2 regions of the Paenarthrobacter sp. TA1.8 genome follow, and region 1 is predicted to be linked to the other one. Evidence: predicted binding sites of a transcription regulator. Region 1 holds the regulator's gene; the other holds the start of a gene.
The links. Region 1 encodes LexA, which represses DNA repair genes until DNA is damaged. Its sites were predicted from a motif close to TCGAACANNTGTTCGA; they were not measured.
Positions count from the first base shown of each region.

Region 2: the regulator LexA is predicted to act here: its motif matches at 7,738-7,753, upstream of ACNAOT_RS07150 (Y-family DNA polymerase).

Region 1 covers NZ_CP184287.1:1,734,897-1,750,408, forward strand. The annotation lists gene ACNAOT_RS08145 (ATP-dependent DNA helicase) at 1-1,981, shown strand, start outside; gene lexA (transcriptional repressor LexA) at 1,987-2,730, opposite strand; gene ACNAOT_RS08155 (LysM peptidoglycan-binding domain-containing protein) at 3,079-3,438, shown strand; gene ACNAOT_RS08160 (histidinol-phosphate transaminase) at 3,517-4,635, shown strand; gene hisB (imidazoleglycerol-phosphate dehydratase HisB) at 4,682-5,308, shown strand; gene hisH (imidazole glycerol phosphate synthase subunit HisH) at 5,305-6,048, shown strand; gene ACNAOT_RS08175 (hypothetical protein) at 6,049-6,207, shown strand; gene priA (bifunctional 1-(5-phosphoribosyl)-5-((5-phosphoribosylamino)methylideneamino)imidazole-4-carboxamide isomerase/phosphoribosylanthranilate isomerase PriA) at 6,255-6,998, shown strand; gene ACNAOT_RS08185 (SseB family protein) at 6,998-7,927, shown strand; gene ACNAOT_RS08190 (MFS transporter) at 7,979-9,283, shown strand; gene ACNAOT_RS08195 (DUF1844 domain-containing protein) at 9,385-9,783, opposite strand; gene infC (translation initiation factor IF-3) at 10,177-11,229, shown strand; gene rpmI (50S ribosomal protein L35) at 11,346-11,540, shown strand; gene rplT (50S ribosomal protein L20) at 11,660-12,328, shown strand; gene ACNAOT_RS08215 (TrmH family RNA methyltransferase) at 12,355-13,266, shown strand; gene ACNAOT_RS08220 (cation diffusion facilitator family transporter) at 13,368-14,294, shown strand; gene ACNAOT_RS08225 (MFS transporter) at 14,421-15,512, opposite strand, start outside.
Region 2 covers NZ_CP184287.1:1,494,333-1,509,844, reverse strand. The annotation lists gene nirD (nitrite reductase small subunit NirD) at 1-164, opposite strand, end outside; gene nirB (nitrite reductase large subunit NirB) at 446-3,076, shown strand; gene cobA (uroporphyrinogen-III C-methyltransferase) at 3,086-4,120, shown strand; gene ACNAOT_RS07160 (uroporphyrinogen-III synthase) at 4,133-5,290, shown strand; gene ACNAOT_RS07155 (hypothetical protein) at 5,551-6,339, shown strand; gene ACNAOT_RS07150 (Y-family DNA polymerase) at 6,377-7,675, opposite strand; gene ACNAOT_RS07145 (sugar porter family MFS transporter) at 7,847-9,313, opposite strand; gene ACNAOT_RS07140 (LacI family DNA-binding transcriptional regulator) at 9,449-10,477, shown strand; gene ACNAOT_RS07135 (thioredoxin family protein) at 10,666-10,977, shown strand; gene ACNAOT_RS07130 (sulfite exporter TauE/SafE family protein) at 11,181-12,005, shown strand; gene ACNAOT_RS07125 (low molecular weight phosphatase family protein) at 12,156-12,578, opposite strand; gene ACNAOT_RS07120 (arsenate reductase ArsC) at 12,578-13,234, opposite strand; gene ACNAOT_RS07115 (FAD-dependent oxidoreductase) at 13,266-14,654, opposite strand; gene trxB (thioredoxin-disulfide reductase) at 14,835-15,512, opposite strand, start outside.

The DNA of each region.
Region 1 (15,512 bases):
CGGCATGGGCGGACAAAGCCGTGCCGGCCAGCACGAAATGGCCAAGCACGTCACCCGGGCCATCGAGACCGGGGAGCACCTGCTGGTCCAGGCGGGAACGGGAACAGGTAAGTCGTTGGCTTACCTGATTCCGTTGATCGCCCATTCCATGGACAGCGATAAACCGACTCTCGTGTCCACCGCCACCCTGGCACTCCAAACCCAAATCGTTGGGCGGGACCTTCCCAGGCTGCTGGAGACCATCAACCCTGCCCTTGAGCGCCCGGTCAATGTGGCGCTCGTCAAGGGCAGGGCAAATTATGTGTGCCTGCAGAAGCTCGAAGGCGGGTTCCCCAGCGAAGAGCCCTCCGAAGGGCAGCTGTTCTCCCTCGGCGAGGACACCAGCGTGCCCCACTTTGCTGCTTCCATGGGCGGTCCGCAATCACAGCTGGGTAAGGAAGTAGTCCGTCTTCGGGAATGGGCTGAGAAGACCGCTACCGGAGACCGCGATGAACTCATGCCAGGGGTCACCGACAGGGCCTGGCGTCAGGTATCCGTGACGTCCATGGAGTGCTTGGGCGCCCAGAAGTGTCCCGTAGCAGAAGAGTGCTTCAGCGAGCTGGCACGCTCACGGGCGGGTGAAGCCGACGTTGTGGTCACCAACCACGCAATGCTGGCCGTCAGTGCCTTTGAAGGCCTGGCCGTGCTGCCTGAGTACGATGTCGTGGTGGTTGACGAGGCGCATGAACTTCAGGACCGCGTGACCGGTGCTGTTTCAGGCCAGTTGTCGGTGGCCATGGTTCACGCGGCGGCATCAAGTGCACGCAAACACACGGCCATTACAGTGGACGCGCTCAACGCTGCCGCGGAGCGCTTGGATATGGCCATCGCCGGCGTGCCCAACGGGCTGTTGCCCAACGGCCTTAACGACGAACAGCTCGACTGTCTGGACCAGTTGCGGGAGGCCACGCGCGCTGCGCTCTCGGATTCGAAGACAGATTCATCAAACGCAGTCGACGGCGGACGGCAGTTGGCGCGTTCACGGCTCATGCTGATCCTGGAATTGTGCGAACGCATGCTGGCCGCCAAGGAGAACCGCGAAGTTGTATGGTTCTCCAGGAACAGCACGTTCGACCCGCACCAGGGCTATTCCCAACCGGACGAGACTGCTCCCGCCTTGCTCAACATCGCCCCGCTCAGCGTTGCCGGGCGGCTTCGCGAGGGTCTCTTCGCCGGCCACACGGTGGTGCTGACCTCCGCCACGCTGGCCATCGGCTCGGCTTTCGAACCGGCAGCAGGTGGCCTCGGCCTCATCGGCGACGGTGCCCCGAGCTGGACCGGGATCGATGTGGGTTCGCCCTTTGATTATCCCAAACAGGGTGTCCTGTATGTGGCCAAGCACCTCCCAAAACCCGGTCGTGGTACTTCCCCCGAGGCGCTCGACGAATTGGAAGACCTCATCCGTGCCTCCGGCGGGGGAGCCTTGTGTTTGTTCTCCTCACGGCGTGCGGCCGAAGAAGCAGCCGACGCCATGCGGCTCCGGCTGGACGTGGATATCCTCTGCCAAGGCGAATCCACCATGGCGGCCCTCGTGAAGCAGTTCGCGGATGAGCCTGACACATGCCTCTTCGGGACCATGTCACTGTGGCAGGGCGTAGATGTTCCGGGTGGCTCGTGCCGCTTGGTGGTCATTGACCGCATTCCCTTCCCGCGGCCCGATGATCCCCTCATGACTGCGCGCTCACGTGCGGTGGCGCAATCAGGTGGAAATGGCTTTATGGCCGTATCGGCTACGCATGCTGCCATCCGACTGGCGCAGGGTGCTGGCCGCCTGATCCGTTCAACAGGAGACAAAGGAGTAGTTGCAGTGCTCGACTCGCGGCTCTCGACGGAACGCTACGGAGGCTTCCTGCGTGCCGCCCTGCCGCCGTTCTGGGCAACGACGGACCGGGCAGTGGTCCGTGGCGTCCTGGAGCGCCTGGGCTCGGCTAAAGCCCCGTAGGGCTCCTAAAGGGAGCGCAGTACCGAAACTACCTTGCCCATGATGGTGGCTTGATCGCCCAGAATGGGTTCGTACTGCGTGTTCTGCGGAAGCAGCCACGTATGGCCATCCCTCTGACGGAAGGTCTTTACGGTTGCTTCGTCATCCAGCAGGGCTGCCACGATGTCGCCGTTGATGGCGTCATTCTGGCGGCGGACCACAACCCAGTCACCGTCACAGATGGCGGCGTCAATCATGGAATCGCCAGCCACCTTCAGCATGAATAATTCGCCATGCCCCACGAGCTGGCGGGGGAGCGCCAGCACGTCTTCCACCGTCTGGTCAGCCAGGATCGGTCCGCCGGCCGCGATCCGGCCCACCAGCGGGACCATGGCGGTATCACTGGCACTGGCTAGCTCTGTTACGGCAAGGCCCCCCGCGCTGCGAAGGGTGGTGGGCGCTTCCACGCCCGGAATGGTGCCACCATCAAGGGTCAGCGGCATCAGGACTTCCATGGCGCGGGGACGCTTGGGATCCCTGCGGAGGTAGCCAAGCTTCTCCAATTGGGACAACTGATGAGTGACGCTCGACAAACTGGCCAGACCCACGGTGTCACCGATCTCGCGCATGCTGGGCGGGTATCCGTTGTCGTTGACCGACCGTTGGATGGTCTCCAGAATCTTTTTCTGCCGGACAGTCAGGCTCTTGGGACTCTTCTGAGGCTGCTGGCTCCGCAGGGGTGCCCCGCCGCCTGTGGCTTTCGCTGCCATGTTCGCCAATGCCTTTCCATTCCGCCCGAGGCGAGCCCGGGGTCGTTGGGTCTGCAAAAAATGTCAGACCCTCCTGTTCCACTGAAACAGTGCTGTTTCTTCACTCAAACGTAGGGCAGGCACAGGCGTTTATCAAACATTTGTTCTAGCGAGTCTCGACACCGTTCGTTGATAAGTGCTAAAAATGTCATAGCAAGGTTCGAATATGTGTTCTATAAACCTGATGCTGGAGCCGAATGTTCGAACAGAGTGTTCGAACATCCGGGATCAGAGGACGGGAACGCAAAGAATTGGCCGCCAAGCTCCGGGCACCCCGGAACCTGGCAATAGCTCAGAAGGGCTCAGCTCATGTCCGCAGTCACTACGTTCGCTGAATTCCGCACCACTCAGGCGCCCGCTCGCCTGCGTCTGACCCGGCGGGGACGGATTGTCTTCTTCGGCATCCCGGCAATGCTGTTGGTGGCGGCGCTGCTGACCCTCGCCGGTTTTATCAACTCCCCGGCCAAGGCGTCGGACTCCCAGTCCCAATTGCGTCCGCCCGTTGCAGTCACTGTCACCGTCCAGCCGGGGCAATCCCTCTGGGGCATCGCCGGCGCCGCCGCTCCGGAGCGGGACCCGCGTGATGTCATCGCGGAGATCATCCAGCTGAACGACCTCCGCGGCGGCCGCATTCTGCCCGGTCAGCAGCTGTTCGTCCCTGCAAACTGAGTCGTCCACAGTCCGAAGGAACCGATCGCCCGGCGTCACAGTTAGTCGGCAGTCCGGGCCGCCCCTTAAACTGTGATGGTGAGTGACCAGCTTGAGCGACTTGACAGACTTCCCCTCCGGACCAACCTGCGTGGACTGAGCCCCTATGGCGCACCGCAGCTTGACGTCCCCATCCTGCTCAACGTCAACGAAAACACTCATGGCGTCCCCGCGGATGTCCAGGCCGCCATCACCGAGGCTGTCGCCGCGGCGGCCACAGGACTGAACCGCTATCCGGACCGCGAGTTCACTGAACTACGGGAAGCGCTGGCCGAGTACCTTGGCCACGAACTTTCTCCGGACAACATCTGGGCCGCCAACGGATCCAATGAAGTCCTGCAGCAAATCCTCCAGGCATTTGGTGGACCGGGACGCAAAGCGCTCGGTTTCCCGCCCACGTACTCCATGTACCCCCTTCTGGCGAGTGGCACGGACACGGAGTATGTCCGCGGAGTGCGTGCTGACGACTACGGGCTGGACGCCGAATCGGCCGCCGCGCAGGTTCGGGAAACGGGCGCCAACATCGTGTTCCTGTGCTCACCGAACAACCCAACCGGTACAGGGTTGGGCTTGGACGTTGTCGAAGCCGTCTACGAGGCCGGAGAAGCGAGCCAGGCCATCGTGATCGTGGACGAGGCGTATCACGAGTTCGCGCACGACAATACTCCGAGCGCCTTGACGTTGTTGCCAGGACGCGAGCGGTTGATCGTCTCGCGCACCATGAGCAAAGCGTTCGCCCTTGCAGGTGCCCGGCTCGGCTACATGGCGGCAGCCCCGGAAGTCACAGACGCCATCAGGCTGGTCCGCCTTCCGTACCACTTGTCTGCCGTCACTCAGGCAACGGCCCTGGCTGCGCTCAACCACCGCGAAGCCCTGATGGCCGACGTCGAGGACATCAAGGTACAACGCGACCGGATTGTGACTGAGCTCCTTCGCATGGGCCTCAAGCCCTCGGCCTCCGACTCCAACTACGTCTTCTTTGGCGGCCTCGAGGAGCCGCACAAGATTTGGCAGGGCCTGCTCGATGCCGGTGTGCTGATTCGCGACGTCGGCATCCCCGGGCACTTGCGTGTTACCGCCGGAACCGAACCGGAAACCACCGCCTTCCTTGAGGCCTTGGAAGCACTTCTGGACGGCACGGCGCCGCAGCGCGCCTAAACTTGTCCATAGACCCAATCCACCCTCCGTGTATAAGGACGTCCCAATGAGCGAAACCGGCGCCACGCCGACCGCTGCCCGCACCGCGCGCATGGAGCGCACCACCAGCGAGTCTTCAGTCCTGGTGGAGATCAACCTGGACGGTTCCGGTGTCTCGGACATCAGTACCTCGGTTCCGTTCTACGACCACATGCTGACGGCACTCTGCAAGCACTCCCTGATCGACATGACGGTGAAGGCCACGGGCGACACCCACATCGACGCGCACCACACCGTGGAAGATGTCGCCATCACTTTTGGCGAGGTCCTGCGGACGGCATTGGGCAACAAGGCCGGCATCCGTCGCTTCGGCGAAGCAACTGTTCCTTTGGATGAAGCGCTGGCGCACGCCGTCGTGGATGTTTCCGGGCGTCCTTACCTGGTGCACGGTGGTGAGCCGGCCGGGCAGGAGTACCACCTGATCGGTGGACACTTCACGGGCTCGCTGACACGCCACGTTTTTGAAGCCATCACGTTGCATGCCGGAATCTGCCTGCACATGAGTGTCTTGGCTGGCCGGGACCCGCACCACATCGTTGAGGCCCAGTTCAAAGCTTTTGCCCGCGCTTTACGTGCAGCCGTGGAATCCGATCCCCGCGTGGAGGGCATCCCTTCCACCAAGGGCGCACTATGAGCGGCCAGTTTCTGAAGAATGGAGCGGTGGCTGACGCCACTGCATCCGTGAAGCCGGAGTCGCCCGAAGGCAAGCCCACCGTAACTGTGCTGGACTACGGATCGGGCAACGTACGGTCCGCCGTCCGTGCGCTTGAGCGCGCCGGCGCCCACGTTGTTCTGAGCTCCAAGCCTGAGGACGTGCTTAACGCTGACGGCTTGGTGGTGCCCGGGGTTGGTGCCTACGAGACGGTGATGAAGGAGCTCAAGTCCGTCGATGCCATCCGCATGATTGGACGCCGGGTTGCTGGTGGCCGCCCTGTGCTGGCCATCTGCGTCGGCTTGCAGGTCCTCTTCGAAGCCGGTGTAGAGCACGGCACCGAATCCGAGGGTATGGCCGAGTGGCCGGGCAAGGTTGAACTCCTTCCCGCTCCCGTGGTGCCGCACATGGGCTGGAACACCGTGGACGTACCTGAGGGCTCAAAGCTGTTCGCCGGCGTTGAGCAGGAACGTTTCTACTTTGTGCACTCCTACGGTGTCCAGGAGTGGAACTTCGACGTCGTCCAGCCCCGCATGGCTCCTCCCATGGTCACGTGGTCCGAACATGGTGCGCGTTTCATTGCTGCTGTCGAGAACGGCCCACTCTGCGCTACCCAATTCCACCCGGAGAAGTCAGGCGATGCCGGAGCCCGGCTCCTGCGAAACTGGGTGGACAGCCTCCGTAAGCCCGCTCCGGAAGCATCCGGAAGCGATACCGCCTAGATGTGGGGCTCAGTATTGCTGATGGCCCTCGCCGGCCTGCTGATTGGCGGGGGTATCTCCTTCCACCAGCAGAAAAAACCGCGCTGGGTTTCCATTTGTTTCTATGTGCTGGCCGGGATGTCCCTGTTGGCCGCCTACCTCCTGACGCTGGGTAACTAAACCAGTCGCTCAACAAACCGCGTCACCTTCGAACTCCAAGGACACACATGACCACCTCCGCCCAGTCCGTTCTGGAACTCCTGCCCGCCGTCGACATCGTTGACGGCCAGGCAGTCCGCCTCCTGCAGGGAGAAGCCGGCTCGGAAACCAGCTACGGTACGCCCCTGGAAGCAGCCTTGAACTGGCAGGACGCCGGTGCCGAATGGGTGCACATGGTTGACCTGGACGCTGCTTTCGGCCGCGGAAACAACGCCGCGCTGATCAGCGATGTCGTATCGCAGCTCAACGTCAAGGTGGAACTCTCCGGCGGTTTGCGGGACGACGAATCCCTGGAGCGCGCGCTGGAGCTGGGCGTCGCGCGCGTGAATCTCGGAACGGCAGCGTTGGAGAACCCGGAGTGGACCCGAAAGGCAATCGACCGCTTTGGTGACAAGATCGCCGTCGGGCTTGACGTCCGCGGGACAACTCTTGCCGGACGCGGTTGGACCAAGGAGGGCGGTGACCTTTGGGAGGTTCTGGCACGCCTTGAGGACGCTGGGTGCGCCCGCTACGTTGTCACAGACGTCACCAAGGACGGAACCCTTCAGGGCCCGAACGTGGAACTCCTTCGCCAGATGGTGGAGAAGACCGGCAAGCCCGTTGTCGCTTCGGGCGGTATTTCCAGCTTGGAAGACCTGCGCGTTCTGCGCGAACTGGTACCGCTGGGTGTTGAAGGCGCGATCGTAGGCAAGGCTCTCTACGCCGGTGCCTTCACGCTGCCCGAGGCGCTGGACGTTGCCGGCCGCCGCTGATGCCCCACAACGCAGGACATCAGCACGACGCCGGACATCAGCACGACGATCAGGGCCACGGCCGGCGTGAGCTTCCCGGCCACATAGCGGCCGCCTTGGCCGGTGCCGGTGGAGCTACCGACTCTGCCGGCCAGCCTTGGTCCGGAAGGAGCCTCAGTGGTGACGACGCCAAAATTCACAATTTTGAGGACGACGACGGCTCGGCGGACGCCGGTTATGTAGCCGCCATCGCGGCACTGATCAACGGAACCGGCAGCGAGGAAGACGTTGTTGCCTCCTTGGCGACGGCAAGGGTTTTCGTTCCGGTAGTTGCCCAGTTGGCTGAGGAAGCAGAAGGCGACGATGGCCTCCACGCTGACAAGCAGGCCGATATGGCTTTGGTCACACTGAAGGCCCCCGATGGACGCACGGCCATGCCGGTCTTCACCTCGGCAGCTGCCCTCGAGGCATGGCATTCGGAGGCGCGGCCCGTAGCCGTATACGCTGCGCGCGCAGCGCTTTCTGCAGTATCCGAGGGCGCGCAGCTGTTGGTGATGGACCCAGGCTCCAACTTCACATTTGTTGTTCGGCGCCCGGCGATGTGGGCCCTTGCCCAGCAGAAGGACTGGACGCCGTCATACCTTGATGATCAACTGGAGGCTGCTCTCGTTTCAACGGTCTCGGCATTTCGGACCGTCCGTCGCTTGGAGACGCAACCCGGTGGCGGTGTTGCGTCCCTGACGGCCGACGGTCGACGTGTACATGGCGGCGGTGCAGGGCCGGAACTGCGTGTGGTGCTCTTCCTCGAAGATGGGCTCGACGCCGTGGCTGTGCAGACGCTCCTTGCCCAACTGAACGATGCGTGGGCAAGGATGGATTCTTTTGCCGAGGGCGTTGATTCCATGGAAGTAAAACTGCAGCGCGCAGCACAGGAGCCCGCGCGGCATTAATGGCAGTGCCGGTTCCCCGGGGCTGCCCTGGGGAACAAGAGGATTTAGCCAGTGAACTTCGCTCTCTATAAGGAGATGCTGTCCATCCGCCCTGTCCGGCGTCTGTTGGTTGTGGGCATGATTGCGCGCATTCCACACTCGGCGGCGGGCGTGCTCCTCACTCTGCACATCGTGCTGACGCTGGGCCAGGGCTACGCCGCCGCCGGTGCAGCGGCCGCTGTCATGACCATCGGCATTGCGCTGGGTGCACCCTGGCGTGGTCGCCGGGTGGACATGGTGGGGCTGAGGAAGGCCCTGATCCCTTCGGTTGTGTCCGAAACCGTCATCTGGTCGATAGTCCCGCACGTTTCGTATGAATGGCTGCTGCCATTGGTGTTTGTCGGCGGTCTTTTCACCCTGCCGATTTTCAGTGTTGTCCGCCAGTCGCTGGGTGTCATGGTGGATGGCGAGCAGCGGCGATCGGCCTTCGCCCTCGATTCCATCGCCACCGAGCTGGTGTTCATGATCGGCCCGGCTGTCGGCGCCATCGTGGCAACCAGTGGCTTCTCGGCGATCGGACTGACGGCAGTAGGAATTTCGGTCTCCGTTGCCGGGCTGTTCCTTATGTGGTTCAACCCGCCAACCCGGAGCGAAGTGGTCTGCACCCCGCAGGAGACCGCGGACAGGGCGGCGGCTGACCTCGCTGCTGCGGAGGCTGCCATGGTGGCCTCAGCGCCTGCCCACGTCCAGGAGGCGGCCTCTGAAATGGCGTCGGCAACTTCGCGCACATCAGCCTTCCGGAGTCGCGTCGCCAGGAACTTCACCTGGTTCACGGTTTCCGTTGCGGCACTCTTCGTCGTAGCCGCGGGATCCGGGATGGTGCTCAGTGGTTCGGATGTCAGCATCGTCGGGCTGCTGGAACGCGGTGGACACGAGAATGAAATCGGCATCGTGTTCTTCTTCTGGTGCGCAGCGTCCGTGGTTGGTGGACTCATCTACGGGTCAATGAAGCGGACCGTTTCGCCAATGCTCTTGCTCCTGGGCATGGCCGCGCTCACCATTCCGATGGGCTTTGCCCAAGACACCTGGACCCTCGCGTTCCTCTCGCTCCTGCCCGGCCTTTTGTGCGCACCGGTTTTGTCGGCGTCGTCAGAGAAGGTGGCTGACCTTGTGGACGAGGAGCGCCGGGGTGAAGCGATGGGCTGGTACGGCTCGGCACTGACTGCAGGTGTTGCCTTGGGCGCGCCTCTGGCCGGGGTCTTTATCGACACCGTAGGTCCGTCGGGTGGCTTTGCCGCCGTGGGCATTGCTGGCGTCGCTCTCTGTGCTACGGGACTCATCCTGATGTCCTTGCGCCGCCGGGCCGCCCGCGTCTGAAACCCTGACGCGCTGAACCTCAACAACAAACAAACAAACAACGACGGCGGGTCGACCACACGTGGTCGACCCGCCGTCGTTGACTATTGCGGAAGTTGGGGCTAGTTCACCGGTCCGGTGAACTTTTCGCCCGGACCCTTGCCCGGGGCGTCAGGAATGAGGGAAGCCTCGCGGAATGCCAGCTGCAGTGAACGCAAGCCATCGCGCAACGGGCCGGCGTGCTGTGAACCGATTTCCGGGGCGGCTGCTGACACCAGGCCGGCGAGGGCCGTGATGAGCTTGCGGGCTTCGTCCAAGTCCTTGAGGTCCTCGGCATTGGGATCATCGGCCAGGCCCACCTTGACGGCGGCCGCGCTCATGAGGTGAACGGCGCCCGTGGTAATGACTTCCACTGCGGGAACTTCAGCGATGTCACGGATCTGCTGGGACACTCCGGCATCAACGGCGGGGGAGGCGTCTTCCCCATAGGAGTTACGGGAATTGCTGTCTTCAGTGCTCATACTGGTAAGCTTGTCACAGACCGACTGGAAGTCGTTATTCACAGTCAACATCTGCAGTTCTTGCTCCCGCCTTCCGCAATGTGCGCTTGGCGGGTTGTTTCTGTAGAATTGACTTTCAGTTTGCAAGCGGAGTTCTCTCCCACCCGCGTCAACCGTTCCCTTCGGGGACAGGATCCCTTTCGGGACAAGAGGTTGCCGGGTACCTGGTCGGACACTTCCGGAGGCATTGCTTCCGGGGGTGCGTACTTCCCGCGGGGAGGTGCAGCCGATCTTCGAGGCCTTCGATTGCACCAGCAATTGGGGGCCTTCTCTTTTTGCCGGTGACATCACCACAACCACAGGAGCTTTAACATTAGCGAGCCAAGAATCAATGAGCGTATCCGCGTCCCCGAGGTGCGGTTGGTCGGTCCTGCCGGCGAACAGGTAGGAATTGTCCGCATTGAGGACGCCCTGCGTCTTGCTGCCGAGTCCGATCTCGATCTCGTTGAAGTTGCCCCGCAGGCTAAGCCTCCTGTTTGCAAGTTGATGGACTTCGGCAAGTACAAGTACGAAGCTGCCGTGAAGGCCCGCGAGGCCCGCAAGAACCAGACCAACACGGTTCTGAAGGAAATTCGCTTCCGCCTTAAGATCGACAAGCACGACTACGAAACCAAGCGCGGTCACGCACTTCGGTTCCTGGGCGCCGGTGACAAGGTCAAGGCCATGATCCAGTTCCGCGGCCGTGAGCAGCAGCGTCCCGAGATGGGTATCCGCCTGCTGCAGCGTTTTGCTGAAGACGTTGCCGAGGTTGGCATCATCGAGTCCAGCCCGCGCATCGATGGCCGCAACATGGTCATGGTGATCGGACCGCTGAAGAACAAGGCTGAAGCGAAGGCCGAAGCCCGTCGCGCTACGCAGCGTGCTGAAGCCAAGGCTCAGAATGAGGCCAAGGCATCCGGACGTGTAGACACCACGGGCGAACAGGCTCCGCTGACCCAGAGCCTCGCCGACCTTCTTCCCGAGGGCTTCAAGGTCACCGAAGAGGAGACCAAGCAGGACACTGTCGAAGCCCCCGAGGCCCAGGCAGCGGTTGCTGAGGAAGCTCCCGTTGCTGAGGAAGCTCCGGTTGTTGAAGAGGCTCCGGTTGTTGAAGAGGCTCCGGTTGTTGAAGAAGCTCCTGCTGCTGAGGAAGCTCCTGCTCCGGTTGTTGAAAAAGCACCCGTGGTCGAGGCTCCTGCAGCCAAGGCAGCTCCGGCAAAGGCAGCGCCTGCGCCGGCGAAAACTGCACCGGCCGCCAAGGCAGCACCGGCAGAAGCGGCTCCGAAGCCAGTTGTTCCGGCAGCCGCCCCGAAGCCTGCAGTTCCGTCGGCTCCGAAGCCCGTCGCCAAGCCGGCAGCTCCCAAGCCGGCAGCTCGGCCCGCGGCCCCCAAGGCTGCGCCCAAGCCTGCATCACGCAAGACCAACTAGTTCAACGCCTCGGAGGCCCGCCTCCAACGGCAAGCAACCAGCACGCCGGCCCTCGTAGGCCGGCTGCGCGAAAGAATCGCGGACTCGTCCGTGGATACGTAAGGAGATCGGTTCCCATGCCGAAGATGAAGACCCACAGCGGTGCTAAGAAGCGCTTCAAGCTGACCGGCACCGGCAAGCTGAAGCGTCAGCAGGCCAACCGCCGTCACTACCTTGAGCACAAGTCCTCAAGGCTGACCCGTCGCCTCGCCGGCGACAAGCTCGTCTTCAAGGGCGATGCCAAGGTCATCAAGAAGATGCTCGGCGTCTAAGTTCCAAGTTCTTTGGTTACTGCCATCCGGCAGGGACCGACTACACCAAAAGCCTTCTCAGGCCGGCCGGGTTTCCGGCAGTAGCAGCTTGGGATAAAGATTTCTGAAGGAGTACGCACGTGGCACGTGTGAAGCGGGCGGTAAACGCCCACAAGAAGCGCCGGGTTGTCCTCGAACGCGCAAAGGGTTACCGCGGACAGCGTTCGCGCCTGTACCGCAAGGCCAAAGAGCAGCTGCTGCACTCGTTTGTGTACAGCTACGGCGACCGCCGCAAGAAGAAGGGTGACTTCCGTCGCCTCTGGATCCAGCGCATCAATGCTGCATCCCGCGCCAATGGCCTCACCTACAACCGCTTGATCCAGGGCCTCAAGGCCGCTGAGGTTGAGGTTGACCGCCGCATGCTGGCCGAGCTGGCTGTCTCTGACGCCAACGCTTTCGCCGCCCTGGTGAACATTGCCAAGGCTGCACTTCCGGCTGACACCTCCGCGCCGGCCGCTGCTGCTGCTCCCAAGGCCGCCAAGGTTGCTCCGGCTGCTGCCACCGCAACGGCTGTCAAGGCTGTTGTTTCCGAGAAGCCGGCTATCGACGGCGCAGTTGCTGCTGATGGCGACGAAGCTCCGGAAGGCTACGCCATCAAGGGCAACGCCGAGTCCAAGAAGTACCACGTTCCGGGTTCCACCTGGTACAACACCACTGCTGCTGAGTACTGGTTCTCCACCGTTGAGGCTGCAAAGGCCGCTGGCTTTGAGCCTGCAGGTGGCGAAGCCCGCCAGCAGATCAAGAACTAGTCGCAACTGCCACTAAAGTTCTTTATATGAACGAAACCGGGCGCCCGCAAGACTTTCCGATGACCAACCCCCGAGCTGATCGGGTGAGGGACGTCGCCAGGCTTGCCGGGCGCCCGGCGCGTTTAAAACGCGGACGCTTCCTTGCTGAAGGTCCGCAGGCGGTGCGTGAGGCTTTGGCCCTGCACCGTGAGCGCACTGCGGCAGGAGGACCCGCCGTCGTGCATGAAGTTTTTGCCAGCGAAGCGTGCCTTGCGCGCCTCCCTGAGCTTGCCGACCTGGCGCAGGCAACGCAGCTCCGGCTTGCAAGTGACGAAGTCCTTGCCGCCATGGCGGATACCGTCAATCCGCAGGGGATTGTGGCTGTGTGCAGTTTTGTGGATGTCAGCTTGGAGTCGGTGCTCGACGCCGGTCCACGCCTGATCGCCGTCATGTGCCAGGTGCGCGATCCCGGTAACGCCGGGACTGTTCTCCGCGCTGCGGATGCTGCCGGCGCCGACGCAGTTGTCCTTACTGGTTCGAGCGTGGACATCTACAACCCCAAGGCTGTCCGGTCGACAGCTGGCTCCCTTTTCCACTTGCCGGTGGTGCTGGGCGCCGATGTCGAGGAGTTGGTGGCACGCTGCCGGGATCGCGGTATCGGTGTCCTGGCTGCTGACGGATATGGAACCGTCAACTTGGACAAACTGCAGGATGAGAATGCGGCGCGGAGACTTGGGAATGAATCTGTAGCGTCGGACTATGCGCTTGAGGCACCTACGGCCTGGATGTTCGGCAACGAAGCACAGGGTTTGTCGGAGACCGAGCTTGCGCTGGCTGATCATCGCGTGGCGGTTCCTGTCTACGGGGCAGCCGAAAGCCTGAACCTGGGTACCGCCGCCACTGTGTGTCTTTACGCCAGCGCGCGTTCCCAGCAGGGCGCCCGACTGGAGAATGTGTAAACAGCGCATCGCCGGGTACGGTATTGGATGCAAGATCGGACGATGACGACTCTTCTTGGTACATCCCATTCTTTCCCCGAACCCAAAGAGGTGAAGCTTTCGTGGCTGCAGGTGGCGGTACCAAAGCGATTGTGGCGGCCCTGGCCGCCAATCTGACTATTGCCGTATTGAAGTTCATTGCATTCTTCCTGACGGCGTCATCGTCCATGCTGGCTGAAGCCATCCACTCGGTGGCGGACTCCGGAAACCAGATCCTGCTGCTTGTGGGAGGCAAACGGGCCAAGCGGGCCGCCAGCCCCGAGCATCCGTTCGGCTATGGCCGTGAGCGGTACATCTACGCGTTCATCGTCTCCATCGTGCTGTTCAGTGTGGGTGGCCTGTTTGCCCTGTACGAGGCCTGGGAGAAGTTCCAGCACCCACACGGTATCGAGGGGGCTTTCTGGTGGGTCCCGTTGGCCGTCTTGGTCGGTGCCATCATTGCTGAGTCGTTCTCGTTCCGCACGGCCATCATTGAGTCGAACCACATCCGCGGCAAGCAATCATGGGTCAAGTTTGTCCGCAACGCCAAGCAGCCGGAACTGCCAGTGATCCTGCTGGAGGACTTTGGCGCTTTGCTTGGCCTGATTTTCGCGCTCTTCGGTGTAGGAATGACGCTGGTCACCGGTGACGGGGTCTGGGATGCACTCGGCACAGCGATGATTGGCCTCCTGCTGGTGGCCATCGCAGTGGTCCTTGCTCTGGAAACCAAGTCCCTGCTGCTGGGGGAGTCTGCCACCAAGGAAGATGTCCAGCGCATCACGGAGGCACTGGAAGCTGACGGCACCCGCATCATCCACCTCAAAACCCTGCACCTGGGTCCGGAAGAGCTGCTTGTAGCTGCGAAGATCTCCATGGAGGCCTCTAAGACGGGCGAAGAGATTGCGAAGGGGATCGACGCCGCCGAGCAGCGTATCCGTGCGGCAGTCCCCATTGCGCGGGTCATCTACCTCGAACCTGACATCGAACGCGTCCAGGCGCCGCAGGGTTAGCCGTTCCGGAAATGTTCCTTCCGGATTAGTAAGTTCGATATGTGCTTAACAAGCATGGGCTCCGCCGTGGCGGAGCCCATGCTTGTTGTGTGTGGTTTTCTGGCCAACCAGCGCTCTTCTGGTGGATCAGGAGGACAGCGGCTTTTTTCGCTCCAGCAGACCACTGACCAGGGCCACTCCGAGGCCCAGAATGGCAAGGACCGCGCCAACCAATGCGGGAGCCACATATCCCCAACCCCAGGCAATAACTGTGCCGCCCAGGAAGGCGCCGAGCGCGTTGGCGATATTGAGGGCGGAGTGGTTCAGCGAGGATGCCAGCGATGCGGCGCCCGGGGCAGCGTCCAGGAGGCGGGTTTGCAGCGCGGGAGTGAGCATGGAGCCCACACCGCCCACCACGAACGCCATGATGAAGGCGGCCCAGGCCCAGTGCGCAGCAATGGCGTAGACCACCAGGGCCACGGCGATTCCCGGCATGACCCAGTAGATGGTGCCCATCACGGACTTGTCGGCAAGGCGTCCTCCGAAGATGTTTCCCACCACCATGCCCAGTCCGTAGAGGGCCACAACCGCGGGGATCAGGTTCTCCGGTATACCAGCCACAGAGGTCATGGTGTGTGCAATGTAGGTGTAAACGGCGAAGAAGCCACCAAACCCAATGATGCCGATCAGGAGCGCCAGCCAAACTTGGAGCCGTTTGAGGGCTCCAAGTTCGCGACGGATGCTGGCCTCGGGGTGGGCTGCCTCGAAGGGGACGAATTTCCACACCATGGCGACGGTCAACAATCCGATGGCGCCCACAATGACGAAGAGGAGCCGCCACCCGAAGGTCTGCCCAACCCATGTGGCCAAAGGAACTCCGATGACGTTGGAGACCGTGAGTCCTGCCATCACCATGGAGATTGCCCAGCCCCGTTTGGTAGGGGCGACGAGTCCGGCTGCGATGACGGCTGCCACTCCGAAGAAAGCTCCGTGGGGAAGTCCGGAAGCAAAACGGGAGAGCAGCATGAAGCCGTAATCCGGTGCGATGAAGGACGTCAGGTTTGCCAAGGACAGGAACAGCATGAGCCCCAACGCAAGGTGCTTTCTGGGAAGCTTTGCCCCGAACGCAGCGAAGAGGGGAGCGCCGATAACGACGCCCAATGCGTAAGCCGAGATGAGGTTGCCCGCTTCGGGGGTGCTGATGCCCAGCCCCTCCTCGATTTCCTTCAGCAGGCCCAT
Region 2 (15,512 bases), 240 kb from region 1:
GCCACAGCGAAGACCTCGGTGGGCGCTGTGCGGAACAGCGCAACCTGACGGCCGGCGATCAACGCAGCCTCGCCCCAAGCCAGTTCGAGTTCGTCCACCCGGCAAACACGGTGCCATGTGGCGGTTGTGGTCAGGTCCTCGGCACGGTCCAGAATTACGGTCATTTCAGCCCCTCTCACTGTGTCCGGGTGTTGGCTTTTCCACCGTCACTCCCCCGGACCGGGCCACACTTGCGGCCACTACTCCAAGCTAGGACCCGGGTGTTTCATCGGTTGTCCGCGTTTGTGTCGAACGCGTAAAAGAGACCTCACACCTCACGAAATGCGTTCGTGATGCAGAAGTTAAGATCACGAAACAAAAGGGAAACTGAAGCGAAACTGCCCGTCCCTAGGCTGGAACCACAAGTTGCGGAGATCCGTCTGCAACATCTGCGAAAGGCCCACCAGTGACCGGACACACTTCAAGTACAGAGAACCCGCGCCGCATCGTCGTCGTCGGCGGCGGCCCCGCTGCCCACCGTTTCGCCGACGCCATGTTCAATCGCGGACTTGAAGGTTGGCAGGTTACGGTGCTGACCGAAGAGGCACACCTCCCGTACGACCGCGTTGCGCTGAGCAAGGCCCTCACGGAAACCGGCGTGGACCTCACCTTGGGCGATGCATCCATGTGGGACCACGAAGCCCTGACTTTGGTCACCGGCGAGCGCGCCGTGAAGATCGACTCCGTGGCCAAGAGCGTCCTCACCGCCGCCGGCAACAAGTACGAATACGACCACCTGGTAGTGGCTTCGGGTTCCGACGCGGCCCGGCTCCCCATCCCCGGTTCCGAGCACACCCACGTTTACCGCACCCTCGAGGACGTCTGGGCCATTAACAAGGCCATCGCCGGGCTGCGCGAGAAGCTCGGCCGCAAAGTCAACGCGGTCACCATCGGTGGTGGCTTGCTTGGACTTGAGTCCGCTGCCGGCACCGAACAGCTGGGCGCCACACCGATCGTCATCAACGGCGCACCGTGGCTGATGAACACCCAGCTGGATGAGGGTGCCGGCCAGGCGCTCGGCCGCCTGATTGAGGCCAAGGGCTTCGAAGTCCACGGTGGCGTCTTCCCCTCCGAGGTAGTCACGGACGACGACGGCAACGTCACCGGTGTCCTGATGGCTGACGGCCGGACCATCGACGCGGACCTCGTAATCGTGGCTATCGGCGTGAAGCCCCGGGACGACCTCTTCCGCGCGGCAGAAGGTGAAGAGCAGCTGTTTAGCCTGGGCCAGCGCGGCGGCGTTGTCATCAATGATTTCTGCGCCACGGAAGTGGACGGCATCTGGGCCATCGGCGAGGTGGCCAACTTCGAAGGCATGTGCTTGGGCCTCGTGGCTCCTGCCAACACCATGGCCGAGATCGTTGCTGACCGCCTGCATGGTGGCGAAGCAACCTTCCCGGGCTTTGACACTGCCACGAAGCTCAAGTTGTCCGGTGTTGACGTTGCCAGCTTCGGCGACGCGTTTGCCCGCACCGAGCACTCCCTGGAGATCGTCTACGCCGACCCCGCGCGTGGGGTTTACCAGAAAATTGTCACCACAGATGATGCCAAGACCCTCCTGGGTGGCATCTTCGTGGGCGATGCCTCCCCGTACATGAGCCTCCGCCCGCTTCTGGGCCGCGAACTGTCCGCCGAACCGGGTGCCTACCTGAGCGCTGCCGGAGGTGGCGAGGCCCCTGAAACCGAACTTCCGGACGACGCCATCCTGTGCTCCTGCAACAACGTGGCCGCCGGAACTATCCGTGACACCATCAACGGCTGCGGTGCCTGCGAGGGCAACTCCCCGGTGCAGGAGCTCGGCGAGCTGAAGGGCTGCACCAGGGCCGGCACCCAGTGTGGTTCCTGCGTTCCCATGCTCAAGAAGCTCCTTGAAGGCGAACTGAAGAAGTCCGGCATTGAGGTCTCCAAGGCACTGTGTGAGCACATCAGCCTTTCCCGGCAGGAACTCTTCGATGCCATCCGCGTCCTTGAGCTCACGTCCTTCGAAGACATCATGGCCAAGTACGGCACCGGAGCGGGCTGCGATATCTGCAAGCCGACCATTGCCTCCATCCTGGCCAGCCAGCACTCCGCCTACGTTCTGGATGCCGGTCGCGGTGCGCTGCAGGACACCAACGACCGCGCCTTGGCGAACATGCAAAAGGACGGCACCTATTCGGTGGTCCCCCGCATCGCTGGTGGCGAGATCACGCCAAAGGGCCTGGGCGTCATCGCGGCCGTAGCGGAGAAGTACAACCTGTACACGAAGATCACCGGTGGCCAGCGCATCGATATGTTCGGTGCCCGCCTGGAGCAGCTGCCGGACATCTGGAAGGAACTGGTGGACGCCGGCTTCGAATCCGGACAGGCCTACGGCAAGAGCCTTCGTACCGTGAAGTCCTGCGTTGGTTCTACATGGTGCCGCTTTGGTGTGCAGGACTCGGTGGCAATGGCCATCGCCTTGGAGCTGCGCTACCGCGGCCTCCGCAGCCCCCACAAGCTGAAAATGGGTGTCTCCGGTTGCGCCCGTGAATGTGCCGAAGCCCGTGGCAAGGATGTTGGCGTGATCGCCACGGCCGACGGTTGGAACCTGTATGTAGGCGGTAACGGTGGCGCCACCCCGGCGCACGCCCAGCTGCTGGCCAAGGACCTGGACGACGAAACCCTCCTGAAGTACATCGACCGTTACCTCATGTACTACATCCGCACCGCTGACCGCCTCCAGCGCACCGCGCGCTGGCAGGAAGAGCTCGACGGCGGAATCAAGCACGTCGAGGAAGTAGTGGTCAACGACTCCTTGGGCATTGCCGACGAGCTTGAAGCCGCCATGGCCAAGCACATCGACACCTATGAGGACGAGTGGGCCGAGACCCTGAAGGACCCGGAGCGCCTCCGCCGTTTCCGTTCGTTCGTCAACGCTCCCAACCAGAAGGACGAATCCATTTCCTTTGTTCCGGAGCGCGGCCAGATCCGTCCGGCCACCAACGAGGAAAAGGGCGGCGTGCTCATCGCTTCCACTATCCCGGTCCGCAGCGAAACCGTCGGCGTAGAAAACTAGGGGTTCACCATGCAGCTCACCATTGATCTCACCGGCCGTGACGTCCTTGTCACGGGATCTGAAAAGTCTGCCCGCCAGGCGGTCCGCCGCTACCAGAGCGCCGGTGCCAACGTGTACCGGCTGAGCGCCCCGGAAGGTGTGCCGGGCGACGGCCAGCTTCCCGAGCGCCCGTTCCTGGTGGCGGTAGTGGACGACGGCGGGTCCGGCTGGCTGCCGCTGGTGGAACGCTGCCGCGACGCCGGGATTCCCCTAGCCTTCGAGCCTGCACCCGGCGCCGAGGGCCACGTGACCCTGGTGGGTGGAGGCCCGGGAGCCCTGGATCTGCTCACGGTGGGTGCTGTGGACGCCCTGCGCGATGCCGATGTGGTGTTTTACGATCGGCTTGCGCCCTATCAGGAACTGGCTGATCTGACCTCTGCGGAGCTCGTGGACGTTGGAAAGCAGCCCGGGCTTCACAAGGTGACTCAGAGGGACATCGAGAAGCTGATGGTGGAGGCTGCACTGCTGGGCAAGAATGTGGTCAGGCTCAAGGGCGGCGATCCGTACGTGTTTGGCCGCGGCGGCGAAGAAGTGGCTGCGTGTGTTGCTGCCGGCGTCCCGGTGAGGGTCATCTCCGGTGTCACCAGTGCTATTTCCGTTCCCGCTGCAGCCGGAATCCCGGTGACGCACCGCGAGGTCAGCCACATGTTCACCGTGGTATCCGGCCATGCCCCGTTGACGGAGAAGGAACACACCCACCTTGCCGGACTGGGCGGGACTATCGTGGTCCTCATGGGCATCGGCACCCTGCCCCAGCTGGCGGCCGGGCTCCGCCGAGCGGGGATGAATTCGGACATGCCAATGGCCGTGGTGGAACGTGGGTACCGGCCGGGACAGCGCACCACCATCGCTGACCTCGGTACCATCGAAACGGCAGCCACCGGCTGCAGCAACCCGGCCGTGTTGGTCATCGGCGAGGTGGTCCGGGTTGCTGAAGCCAACCGGAATCATGCCGAAGCATCCGCTGAACTGAGCCGACTCGCGGCTTCGCTCCTTGAAGCCTGAAGGTAAGAACACATGACTGTTGCACGTGCCATCGAAGTCCAGGACGCTACTGCCGCGCCGGAAGTTGCCGAAGCCGTAGAAGCGCCGTTGGACGGATTCCGCATTGGCGTCACCTCGCACCGCCGCTCCCGCGACCTCATTGAGGCACTGGAGCGCCGCGGTGCGAGCGTTTTGCACGCACCCGCCCTGAAGATCGCCCCGGTGCAGGAGGACATGGTCCTCATCGAGGACACCCGCACCATCATCGAGGCCAAGCCGGACATCTGCATCGCCACCACCGCCTACGGCATGCGCCGCTGGTGTGAGGCCGCTGATTCCTTTGGCATCGGCGAGCAACTGCTGGACACGCTGTCCGCCTGCCGCATGTTCGTCCGTGGCCCCAAAGCCCGCGGTGCCGTTCGGGCGGCTGGCCTTGCCGACGTCGGAATCAGCAGTGACGAAACCACCGCCACACTGGTGGACATGCTCCTGGCCGAAGGCGTGCGCGGCAAGACCGTGGCCGTCCAGTTGCACGGCTACACGGACGTCCGCCAGCTGGAACGGCTGCGTATGTCCGGAGCTACTGTCTTGACGGTGACTCCGTACCGCTGGGTGAAGCCCGACGGCGAAGACAAACTGCCGCGCCTGATCGAAGCCGTGGTCAGCGGAAACCTCGATGTCCTGACGTTCACCAGCGCCCCGGCAGTGGACGCCATGTGGAGCACCGCACATGAAATGGGCCTGTACCGCCAGCTCATCGAAGCTCTCAAGGGCCCGGTAACCGTTGCGGCCGTCGGTCCGGTCACCGCTCAACCGCTGGTCGACGCCGGGCTCACCCCGTTGATCCCTGATCGTTACCGCATGGGTGCGCTCATCAGGCTGGTTACCGAACATCTTTCGCTGAACCACGTGCGGCGCTTGGAAACCAAGAGCGCCACCATCGAGCTCCGTGGACGCTGCCTGCGGATCAACGGTGAGGTGGTGGACCTTGCACCGGCTCCCCTCCTGCTGCTGCGGGCGCTGCTCGGCGCGGGTGGGGCTGTCCTGTCCAGGGAAGCTCTCTCCGACCTGCTGGACCTGCGCGGTTCCGTACACGCTTTGGACATGACGGTCAGCAGGCTCAGGTCTTCCCTTCCTGATGGCAAACTTGTGGAAACCGTAGTGAAGCGCGGCTACCGGCTGCGGGCTTAGGTGTGAATGTTGGCGATAAACGGCGGTCTTTTGCGGAGCTAAATGTCGCCCTGCTGGTCCCCAAGCACTCCTGACCGCCTGTAGAACGTCGCTCGGGACTTCCCGGGATCCCGCGGAGTCGAACTTTTCTCCGTCGAACTCTTCATTGTCACGGGTTCTCTGTCGTAGGAGACTTGAGGCGACGGCATCCCATCTCGGACCGCCCGCGGGGCCACCCGGCTGCGGGGCCTCACAGCACCTTGTAGCGGCCTGGTGGATCAATGAGTTCCATGACACCCCCCGATAAGGCCGCTCGGCGGTCGCGCCATCTCTTGCCCTTGGTGACTTTCGCACTGATTGGATGTCTCGGTGGGTGCGAGTATGAGTCTTACGACGCATCCCTGCCGTCTGCCAGTTCTCCGATTACGGAGGCTCGCACGGACCCACCGCTGCCGGAGAGTCGCGACCCTCGCACGGTTCCGCCGCTGCCGAAGAGTGGCGATATCGACGCCGGCACATATCTAGTCCCCGTCGACGGCTACAAGGAGCCTTTCCAGATCACCGTCCCAGGCGGCTGGTCTGCTCTCGACGGCAATAGCCTGCGAAAGGATGACCCGGATCACCCGGCTGAATGGGCCGTCTACCTGACTCTTGGGTCCGCGTTCTATGTGTCGATGGATGCATGCAACTGGAGGGGTGCCCTTGCCGATGTCGGTCCTGCGGACTGGGCCTTCACTAGGGCTATGGCGGCGCAGTCGTCAACGGCAAGCACTCCTCCTGTCAAGGTCATGGTGGGCGATTACTCCGGCTTCGAGTTCGACCACTCCGTCGAGGGCGACGTGGACATCACGGCCTGCGACAGCGGCAAGTTCTGCATCCACTCAGAAATGATGTACCACTGCACACACTGGTACTCGAATCAGAATGAACACGAGACCTACCGGGTGGTCGACCTGAACGGTAAGCGGGTTGTCATCGCGGTGGGCCATATCGACGAATCGATCAATCCGGAGCTGATGAGAGAGGCACGCACCGTCTTCGACTCGATCGTGTTCGAGTCCTACAAGTGATCGGCTGATCCGATGGCCAATCCCGCTCGCTGACACGTTAGGCCGCCTTCACCAAAGGAAGCTCGTCCCAGTTGGTGGTGTAGCGGGGGCTGAGCATGTCGCGTTTCATGGACCAGTCCGGGCCGCCTTTGATGCCCGCATGGCCCAAACCGATGGAGCCACGGCCATAGCGCTTGCTGACCTGCTCGAGCAAGGGGCCTATGCCCCGTTCTTCATGCCGGTTCTCGAAGATTTCCAGCGGTTTCTGGTTGCCGCTGGGTCGGAGGTCCGTGACCATGATTCCAGCTTTGGCGTACCTCACGCCTTCCTGAATTTTTGGAACCAGCGCATGCGCGGCCTTGGTCAGCAACACCGGATCCGAGGTGGGCATTGGCAGCTTGACGTTGACAGTGGGGAACGATTTGTCGTTGGGGTTGTAGACCGATGTTGCCGCAAAGGCAGTCAGCAGCTTGGCTTGCAGGTCATGCTTGGCCAGCCTGGCACTGGCCATCTGGCCATAGACACTCAGTACCTGCCGCAGCTCGGCTGCTGAGGTTATTGGTGTGGAGAAGGACCGGGAGAAGATCAGTTGATCCCGTCCGATCCGTTCCTCCTCCATGGGGATGCAGGGGGTGCCTTGCAGTTCCAGCACAGTCCGCATCATGACGATGGAGAACTTGTCCCGCAATGCCACGGGGTCGGCACGGACCAGGTCCAGGATGGAGAAGATCCCCATCGCGTTCAGGCGTTTCGTGAGCCTGGTGGCGACGCCCCAGATTTCGATCACGGAGAGCCGTGCCATGAGTGCTTCGCGTTGGGGCTCCGGGATGGAGTCCCACCGGCACACGCCATTGAAGGCCGGGTTGTGCTTTGCCCACTTGTTGGCCAGCTTGGCAAGCGTCTTGGTGCGCGCGATTCCTACGCAAACGGGAACCCCCACGTGTCGTTGGCAGGCAGCTTTGATGGTGCGCCCTAGCTCCAGCAGATCCTCGGGTTGCCCTTTGACTCCGAGGAACGCTTCATCAATGGAGTACACCTCCTGCCATGCTGAGTACCGGGCCAGGAGCTCCATCACCCGCGAGCTGATGTCTCCATACAGTTCATAGTTGCTTGAGAGTGCAATGAGTCCCCATTCCTTGGCGCGTGGAGCAAGCTTGAACCAAGGCTCGCCGAGTCCGATTCCCAGTCTTTTGGCCTCAGGCGACCTGGTCACGGCGCAGCCGTCGTTGTTGGACAGGACGATCAGCGGCTTGCCCTCCAACGCAGGATTGAAGGCACGTTCTGCCGACGCATAGAAGCAGTTGATATCCACGTGGGCGATCTCCTGCATGCGATGCATGAGCGCTGGCTTGGACATTCCGCTCCTTGGCTCGCACTAGCACGCGTCGCCCGCATCCGAGTGCGCGACACGCCATACATTCGAACATATATTCGAATACCTTCACTGTACCGCCAGCCCCTGACAAGAAGACATCCCGCCCGCAGGACTACGGGAGTCCGGCGGGCGGGATGCCAACGCTGCGGAGTTCTAAGAGGTTGCTGCCGGTTCCTTCTTGTGCACCAGGTAGATGGCACCGGTGGTCACATCTTCTTCGAGTGCCTCCAAGGTGCGTCCGCGGGTTTCGGGAACCTGCGTGTAGATGAAGACGAGGGCCAGGATTCCAACAATCCCAAAGAGGAAGAACGTTCCCGTAATCCCCACGCCCGCCACCAACGTGGGGAAGAAGAGGCCGAGGAGGGCATTGGCGATCCAGAGGCAGAATACCGACAGGCCGATCGCGAAGCCGCGAACATGCAGCGGGAAGATCTCGGACAGCATCACCCACACGGCGATGTTGAGGAATGTCTGCATGGATCCTACAAACGCCACCACCAGGAACAAGATAACGAAGGGGCGTGCGGCATTGCCGACGGGCAGGACGATCGAGGCGATTCCGATGAGGAAGTGGCAAACGGTGGTCAGCGTGAATCCAAGGAGCAGGGTGGTGCGTCGATTAATCCGTTGCATGAGCGTCAAGGCAATGACGCCACCGACCACCGCAATGACACCGGGGGCAATGTTGGCAATGAGGGCTCCACTTGAGTCGAAGCCGGCTTCAACCAGCACGGACTGCCCGTAATACATGATCGAGTTGATGCCGGTTAGCTGCTGAGCCACGCCCAAGCCGATACCTACCAGCACAATGCGCAAAATCCATTTGTCCTTGAGTGCTCCCCAAGAGGTTGCTTTTGAAGCTCGTTCCTCGTCAGCCAGGTGCTTCACATCGGCCATTTCAGCCTCGGCTCGCTCCACGGATCGAATGGTCTTCAGCACTTCCAGCGCTTCTTGCGACCGCCCCTTGGAAATGAGCCAACGCGGCGACTCAGGCATGCGCAGCATACCGAAGAACAGAGCTATGGCGGGCAGGGCTGCGACCGCAAGCATGATGCGCCAGACTCCCCCGAATTCACCCCAGACATTGCCGATGATGGCGTTGACTACGAAAGCCGCGAGCTGCCCAATGACGATCATGAGTTCATTCCGTCCGGCAAGAGAGCCACGAATTTCATACGGCGCCAGCTCGGCAAGGAACACCGGGACCACGGTAGAGGCGCCACCGACAGCCAAGCCGAGGATGACCCGCCCCAGCACCATTACTTCGAAGCTCGGTGCGAAGACGCAGGCAATGGTCCCGGCAAAGAACAGGACGGCCAACAGGATGATCGTTTTGCGGCGACCCCAACCATCTGACAAGCGCCCACCGCCAACCGCTCCGGCAGCCGCTCCGAACAAAAGGGAGCTGGTGACGATTCCTTCTGTCAGCGGCGTCAATGCGAGGTCCATGGTCATAGGCCTCAGTGCGCCGTTGATAACGCCGGTGTCGTAGCCGAAGAGAAGACCGCCGAAGGTGGCTACCAAGGCAACGAGGCCGAGGCGCTTTCTGTGCGGACCATTTGTCAGCGGAGGGAGTAAGGCGCCATCGGCGGCTCCCCGCTGCCTTTGTGTGGCAGACATCAAGACTCCTTTGTCAGTGTGGTGCGGGTCGTATTCACCCGTTCTGAATACAGACTAACGCGCGAAAGGCTTAAATGTAAGGTCAAACTAACAAATGTCTGGGTTCAAGACTTTCCGCCATGGGAGGATGAGGGCATGGTTATCGACAACCGCCATCGTTCGGCCACCCAAAGCGACGTCGCCAAGGAAGTCGGCGTCTCCCGAACCCTCGTGTCTTTTGCCTTCCGCGGTGCGCCGGGCGTCAGCGAGGAAACCAAACAGGCGATCTTCGATGCCGCAAAGCGTCTGGGCTACCGACCCAACGCAGTAGCTGCCGATCTCGCACGAAAGCATCGGTCCGCCGTCGGGCTCCATCTCCTGGACATCCGCAACGAGGTCTACGCTGACATCCTCAGCGGCGTCCGCATGGCACTGCCCCAGGACGGCAACCGGCTCATCCTGAGTGTCTCCCGGTCTGTTGACGGCGAGGACCACGGCGCGCTGGAATCACTGATTGAGGCGCGAGTGGGGATAATCATTGCCGCCACCCTGCTGGATTCCGACGAACGGGTCCATGAATTGGCCAAGATCGTTCCACTGGTCAGCGTGACGCGTCCCGTGGATGGCGTGGACAGCGTCTATTCAGACGATGCCGCCGGCGCCCGCGCAGCCACCGAACACCTCATCAGGCTGGGCCACACGAGAATCGCCCACCTGGCGGGCCCCGTCTACGACGGCCATACGGTCCGCAGGCAGAGTTACGCACAAACCATGCGCGACGCCGGGCTGAAGCCACTATCGCTCGAGGCCGATGACTTTACGCAGGACGCCGGACAGCGGGCGGCCGCAAAATTGCTCGCTATGACTGACCGGCCAACGGCAATATTCACCCACAACGACCAGCTCGCCTTGGGCGCCCGCGAGGCTGCGTACGCGCTGGGCCTTTCGTTGCCGTCCGAGCTTTCCCTTGTGGGATACGACAACTCGAGGACCTCCGGACTTCACGGCATCGACCTCACATCCGTTGACCTCCATGCTGTTGAACTCGGGCAGATTGCGGGAACCGTTGCTCTGGAACGCCTCAGCAATCCCGATGGGCCCGCCGCAGACAGGCGCCTCACACCGCAGCTCGTGGTGCGAAACTCGACAGCCCCGCCAGTTGGAAACCGTCATATCGGTAACTAGCGTTATTCATTTTTGCGCTATTCGGGCTTTGACGACCGATCGAGGGGCGGCCGTGTGGGCGTTGGTGCGAGGCAAAGGGGGCTCCGATAGCGATGCTGATGGTTCTTCTCCCGAGGACTCTAGGGGTAACCCCTGACATCTAGGCCTGTGCCTCCGCATCACGTGGGCGGGCGGGGGACAATGGTCACATGCGAGTGGAACTGCTTCATATAGATGAGTGTCCCAACACGGTCAAGGCGTACGAGCGTCTTGAAGAAGCATTGCTGGCCTTGGGGCGTGCGGAGGTTGAGGTGCACGTGCGTCTTCTTCAGTCAGCAGCCGATATCAAGGACACCGGGTTTGCAGGTTCGCCCACGATCACTGTCGACGGGGTCGACATCTTCCCTGGAGGGGCGCCCTCAAGCGAACTGGCCTGCCGTATCTATATGACTCCCCGGGGCTTTGCCGGCCTGCCTACAACTGAGCAGCTAACGGAAGCTCTCACGAACAGTGGAATCTGACGCCGCCGCCTGCTCTTGCTGTGGCAGGGTGATGGGCCGCAGGAAACTGCACGCCATCGGGTCGGAACCTGCCTACATTTGTCGCCGCTGTGGCTTGTGGATTGCGCTCCGGTTCCGACCGGATATCACAGAGACCTCTGCGCGTCCCCGTCACATCGAAACGAACGCCAACGAAGAACGCATGGACTGATACTTTTCGATTCATGAAAAGCACAGTTCAGTCGCTGTCGATCCAGGGACCGGCACGACGTCATTCTCCGGCCCTGGTCTTCCTCGCCGGCGCCATCATTGGCGTGCTGGGCGGCATGATCGGCCTGGGCGGTGCGGAGTTCCGGCTTCCGTTGCTGATTGGGGTTTTCGGCTTCGCTGCGCTGCAGGCCATCATCATGAATAAAGCCATGAGCCTGATCGTCGTCATGACAGCGCTGCCGGCCCGGCTTTTCGCGATCCCGATCGGGGATCTTTCCCCGTACTGGTTTATCGTCCTGAACTTGTTGGCCGGAAGTCTGGTCGGGGCCTGGATCGGCGCCCATTGGGCTACGCGGCTGAAGTCAAAGACCCTCTACCGCGTGATCGCGGTGCTGCTCGTACTCATCGCAGCACTGCTTTTCTACACGCATTTCTTTGCCGTTGATCCGCTCGCAATCGCGGAGGGTCCTCGGACCATCGCGGGCATCGCGGCCGGGGTCATCATCGGTGTCGTGGCCGCTCTCATGGGAGTAGCCGGCGGAGAACTGCTGATCCCCACGATCGTGCTGCTCTTCGGAACCGACATCAAGATCGCAGGTAGCCTCTCACTGGCCGTTTCGCTGCCGACCATGCTTGTCGCGTTTGCCCGCTTCAGCAAGGACAAGAGCTTCGCCGTACTCGGAGGGAACAAGCGTTTCCTCATCGCCATGACCCTGGGCTCCATCACCGGAACAGTGATCGGCGGGCTTCTGCTGGGGGTTGTCCCCTCACTGGTCCTCATCCCGTTGCTCGTCCTGCTCCTGCTCCTGTCCTCCATCAAGGTCTGGAACCACGACTAGGAATCCCACGTCGGTTCGCCGGAAGGTCCGTTGTCAAAGAAAGGACAGGGCGAAGCAGTTCGTGGTGAAGATAGGCGTATGCCCCGGGACCTGGATGATCCCGGGGCATACGTTGCCGCTGGCGGCAATTTTGTTTCTGGAAGGCGCGGACTAGGGCGTGTTCTCGATGAGTTCGGTGTAGAGCTTTTGGACACGGTCCTTGATGTCGTCGCGGACCAGGCGCATGCGTTCCATGCCTTCGATGCCGCGTTCGGAGGGTTCATCGGTATCCCAGATTTCGAAGCGTTTGCCGGCCGGTGGGTCGAGTTTGGCTTCGGTTCCGAGGACGATGACGGCGTCCACGGTGTTGAGGACTTCATCGGTAACCGGTTTTGGATACTCGCCGGTGACGTCGATGCCCAGTTCGGCCAGGGATTCCACGGACTGGGCGTTCAACGCCGCGCCGGGTTTGGTGCCGGCTGAGTAGACCGTAACGTCATCCCCGGCCAGGTCGCGCATGAGGCCTGCGGCGAGCTGGGATTTGCCGCCGTTCTTGCTGCAGATGAACAGGACCGCGGGGTGTTCGGAGGTCATTAGAGTGCGGCTTCTTTCGTGAGGGAGGCGACCAGGTTTTTAACGCGGTCGTGGATTTCATCGCGGATTTCACGGACGGTGTCGAGGGGCTGCTCGGCCGGGTCGGTGAGTTCCCAGTCTTCGTAACGCTTGCCGGGGTAGATCGGGCAGGAGTCGCCGCAGCCCATGGTGATGACCACATCGGAGGCGCGGACGACGTCGTCGGTGAGCGGCTTGGGGTATTCCTTGCCCAGATCCAAGCCCATCTCGTTCATTACTGTCACGACGTTGGCGTCGAGTTCTGATGCGGGTAGGGACCCGGCGGAGCGGACACGGATTTTGCCTTTGGCTTCGACGGTGAGCAGGGCCGCGGCCATTTGGGAGCGGCCGGCGTTCTGCACGCAGACGAACAACACTTCCGGGACTTCGGAGGCCAGGGAGCCTTTGGACTTGGCCAGGGCGTGGAGCCTGTCGTTGGCGAAGTGCTCGGTTGTCGCGGGCAGGTAGGCGCTGACTTTCGCTGTGCGGGCCAGGGCCGTGTAGGACTCGAAGACGTAGCGTTCGACGGTTTCTGCGGCGAAGATCCCTGCGTAACGTCCGGCGAGCCGGTCACTGATGCGATGGAGTACTTCGGTGTTGTCCTGCAGGCCGAGCGTGGTTTCCTGGTGGTCGGTCATGACAGTGCTCCAATGTTGGTTTGGTGACTGGCTATTGGTTGCTGGTGCCGGAGCGGCCATGTGCGAGCCCGGTCGGGAAGCCGACGAATGCCGGTTCGGGTGCGGCACAGCAACCGCCCTGGGCCTCGGGCTCCTGCGTTGTGACTGCAGCCGGGACGTCGCAGCTGGTGCCGGCGTCCGCGGAGCAGACCCCGGTTTCGGGCAGTTCAAGGTGGACGGTGTCAGCAGCCTGCTGGTCACCGGCGAGGGCTGCGGCGACGGAGCGGACTTGCTCGTAGCCGGTGGCGAGCAGGAAGGTCGGTGCCCGGCCGTAGGACTTCATTCCGACGATGTAGAAGTCCTTTTCGGGGTGGGCCAGAACCTTCGCACCATGCGCCGGGACCGTGCCGCAGGAGTGGAATTCAGGGTCGATCAGCGGCCCGAGCTCGGTAGGGGCTTCAACAGCGGGGTCCAGGTCCAGGCGCACTTCACGCAGGATCTCCAGGTCCGGGCGGAAGCCTGTGCAGGGGACGATGACGTCGGCGTCAATGGTGCGTCCATCCACGGCTTCGACGCTCACGTGCGAGTCGAGGTTTTTCAGGGCAGCGATGCCGAATCCGGTGTGCAGTTCGATGGTTCCGGCTTCGACCAGGCGACGGAGGCGGGAGCCGAGCTGGCCGCGCGCAGGCAGCCCGTCAGCGTCCCCTCCGCCGTAGACCTTCTCAGCCGAAGCGCCGCGGACGGCCCAGAGGATGCGGGTATCGGGCTCGTCCTTGGCCAGGTCGGCGAGATTGATCAGGGTGTTCGCGGCCGAGTGACCGGCCCCGACGACGAGGGCGCGGCGACCGGCGAAGGAGGCGCGGTTGCGGCCAGCAACGTCGGGCAGGGGCGAGGAAATCCGGTCAGTGGCTGTGGTCTCGCCGATGGCGGGCAGGCCTGAGGTGCCGAGCGGGTTGCGGGTGGCCCAGGTGCCGGAGGCGTCGATGACGGCGGCCACGGTGTGGTCCCGTATTTCTCCGCCGTCGTGCTCGACGCGGACGACGAAAGGAGTAGTGTCGCGGTCCCGGACGTGGGTTTTGTCCATGCCCTGCCGGGTGACGGCGATGACACGGGCACCGGTCTGGAGCAGGGAAGCGATCTGGGGTGTTGCTGCAAGCGGGGTGAGGTAGTTGTCGATGAGTTCGCCGCCGTAGGGCAATGCGGTGGGGCGGGGTGATTCCCAGCCAGTGGGTTCGAGCAGGCGGACCGCTGCGTCGTCGAGGTTGAACCGCCAAGGAGAGAACAGCCGGATGTGGCGCCATTGTTCGATGGCGGCGCCTGCAGTGGGGCCGGCTTCGAAGATGACCGGTTCGAGTCCGCGTTCGAGCAGGTGCGCCGCTGTGGCGAGTCCTACCGGGCCTGCGCCGATCACTGCGATGGGAAGGTTCTTCACTGAATCCATGCTGTCCTCTTGTTCATACGTTGGTATCGGCGGCTCGGTCGGGGTGCCTGCCGGTCCTTGTGGGGCCGGCAGGCCGGGGCGGCGCTGTTCAGCAGCAGTCCAGATCGTCCTCGTCGCAGCAGCCCGTGTCGGTGCAGCATCCGGTGTCCATCCAGTTCACCCCCTTCCCGTTTCGCGTGGTTAGGCGTGGGTTGGTTCTTCAACCAGGGCCGTGGCGATGCTGTCGGCATCCGCCAGAGCGGCGAGGAACCGTTCGGCGTCCAGCGCGGCGGCGCAGCCGGTTCCGGCTGCGGTGATGGCCTGGCGGTATCGGTGGTCCACAGCGTCACCGCAGGCGAAAACGCCGGAGAGGTTCGTGACCGTGGTGGGTGAGTCGACCTTGATGTAGCCCTCGTCGTCCAGGTCAACCTGTCCGGCGACCAGCTCGGTGCGGGGAAGGTGGCCGATGGCAACGAAAATGCCCGTGGCGGCCTGTTCGCGGGTTTCACCGGTGCGGGTGTCAGTCAGGGTCACGCCGGTGACCTTGGTGTCGCCGTGGATCTTGGTGATGGCCGAGTTCCAGGCGAAGTTGATCTTGGGGTTGTCCTTGGCGCGCTGGGCCATGATCCGTGAGGCACGGAGTTCGTCTTTGCGGACCACGACGGTGACGGTCTTGGCGAAGCGGGTCAGGAAGGTCGCCTCTTCCATGGCGGAGTCACCGCCGCCGACGACGATGATGTCCTGTTCGCGGAAGAAGAATCCGTCGCAGGTGGCGCACCAGGACACTCCGTGGCCGCTGAGTTTCTTCTCTTCCGGCAGGCCGAGTTCCTTGTAGGCCGAGCCTGTGGCCAGGATGACCGCCGGTGCTTCGTGGGTTTG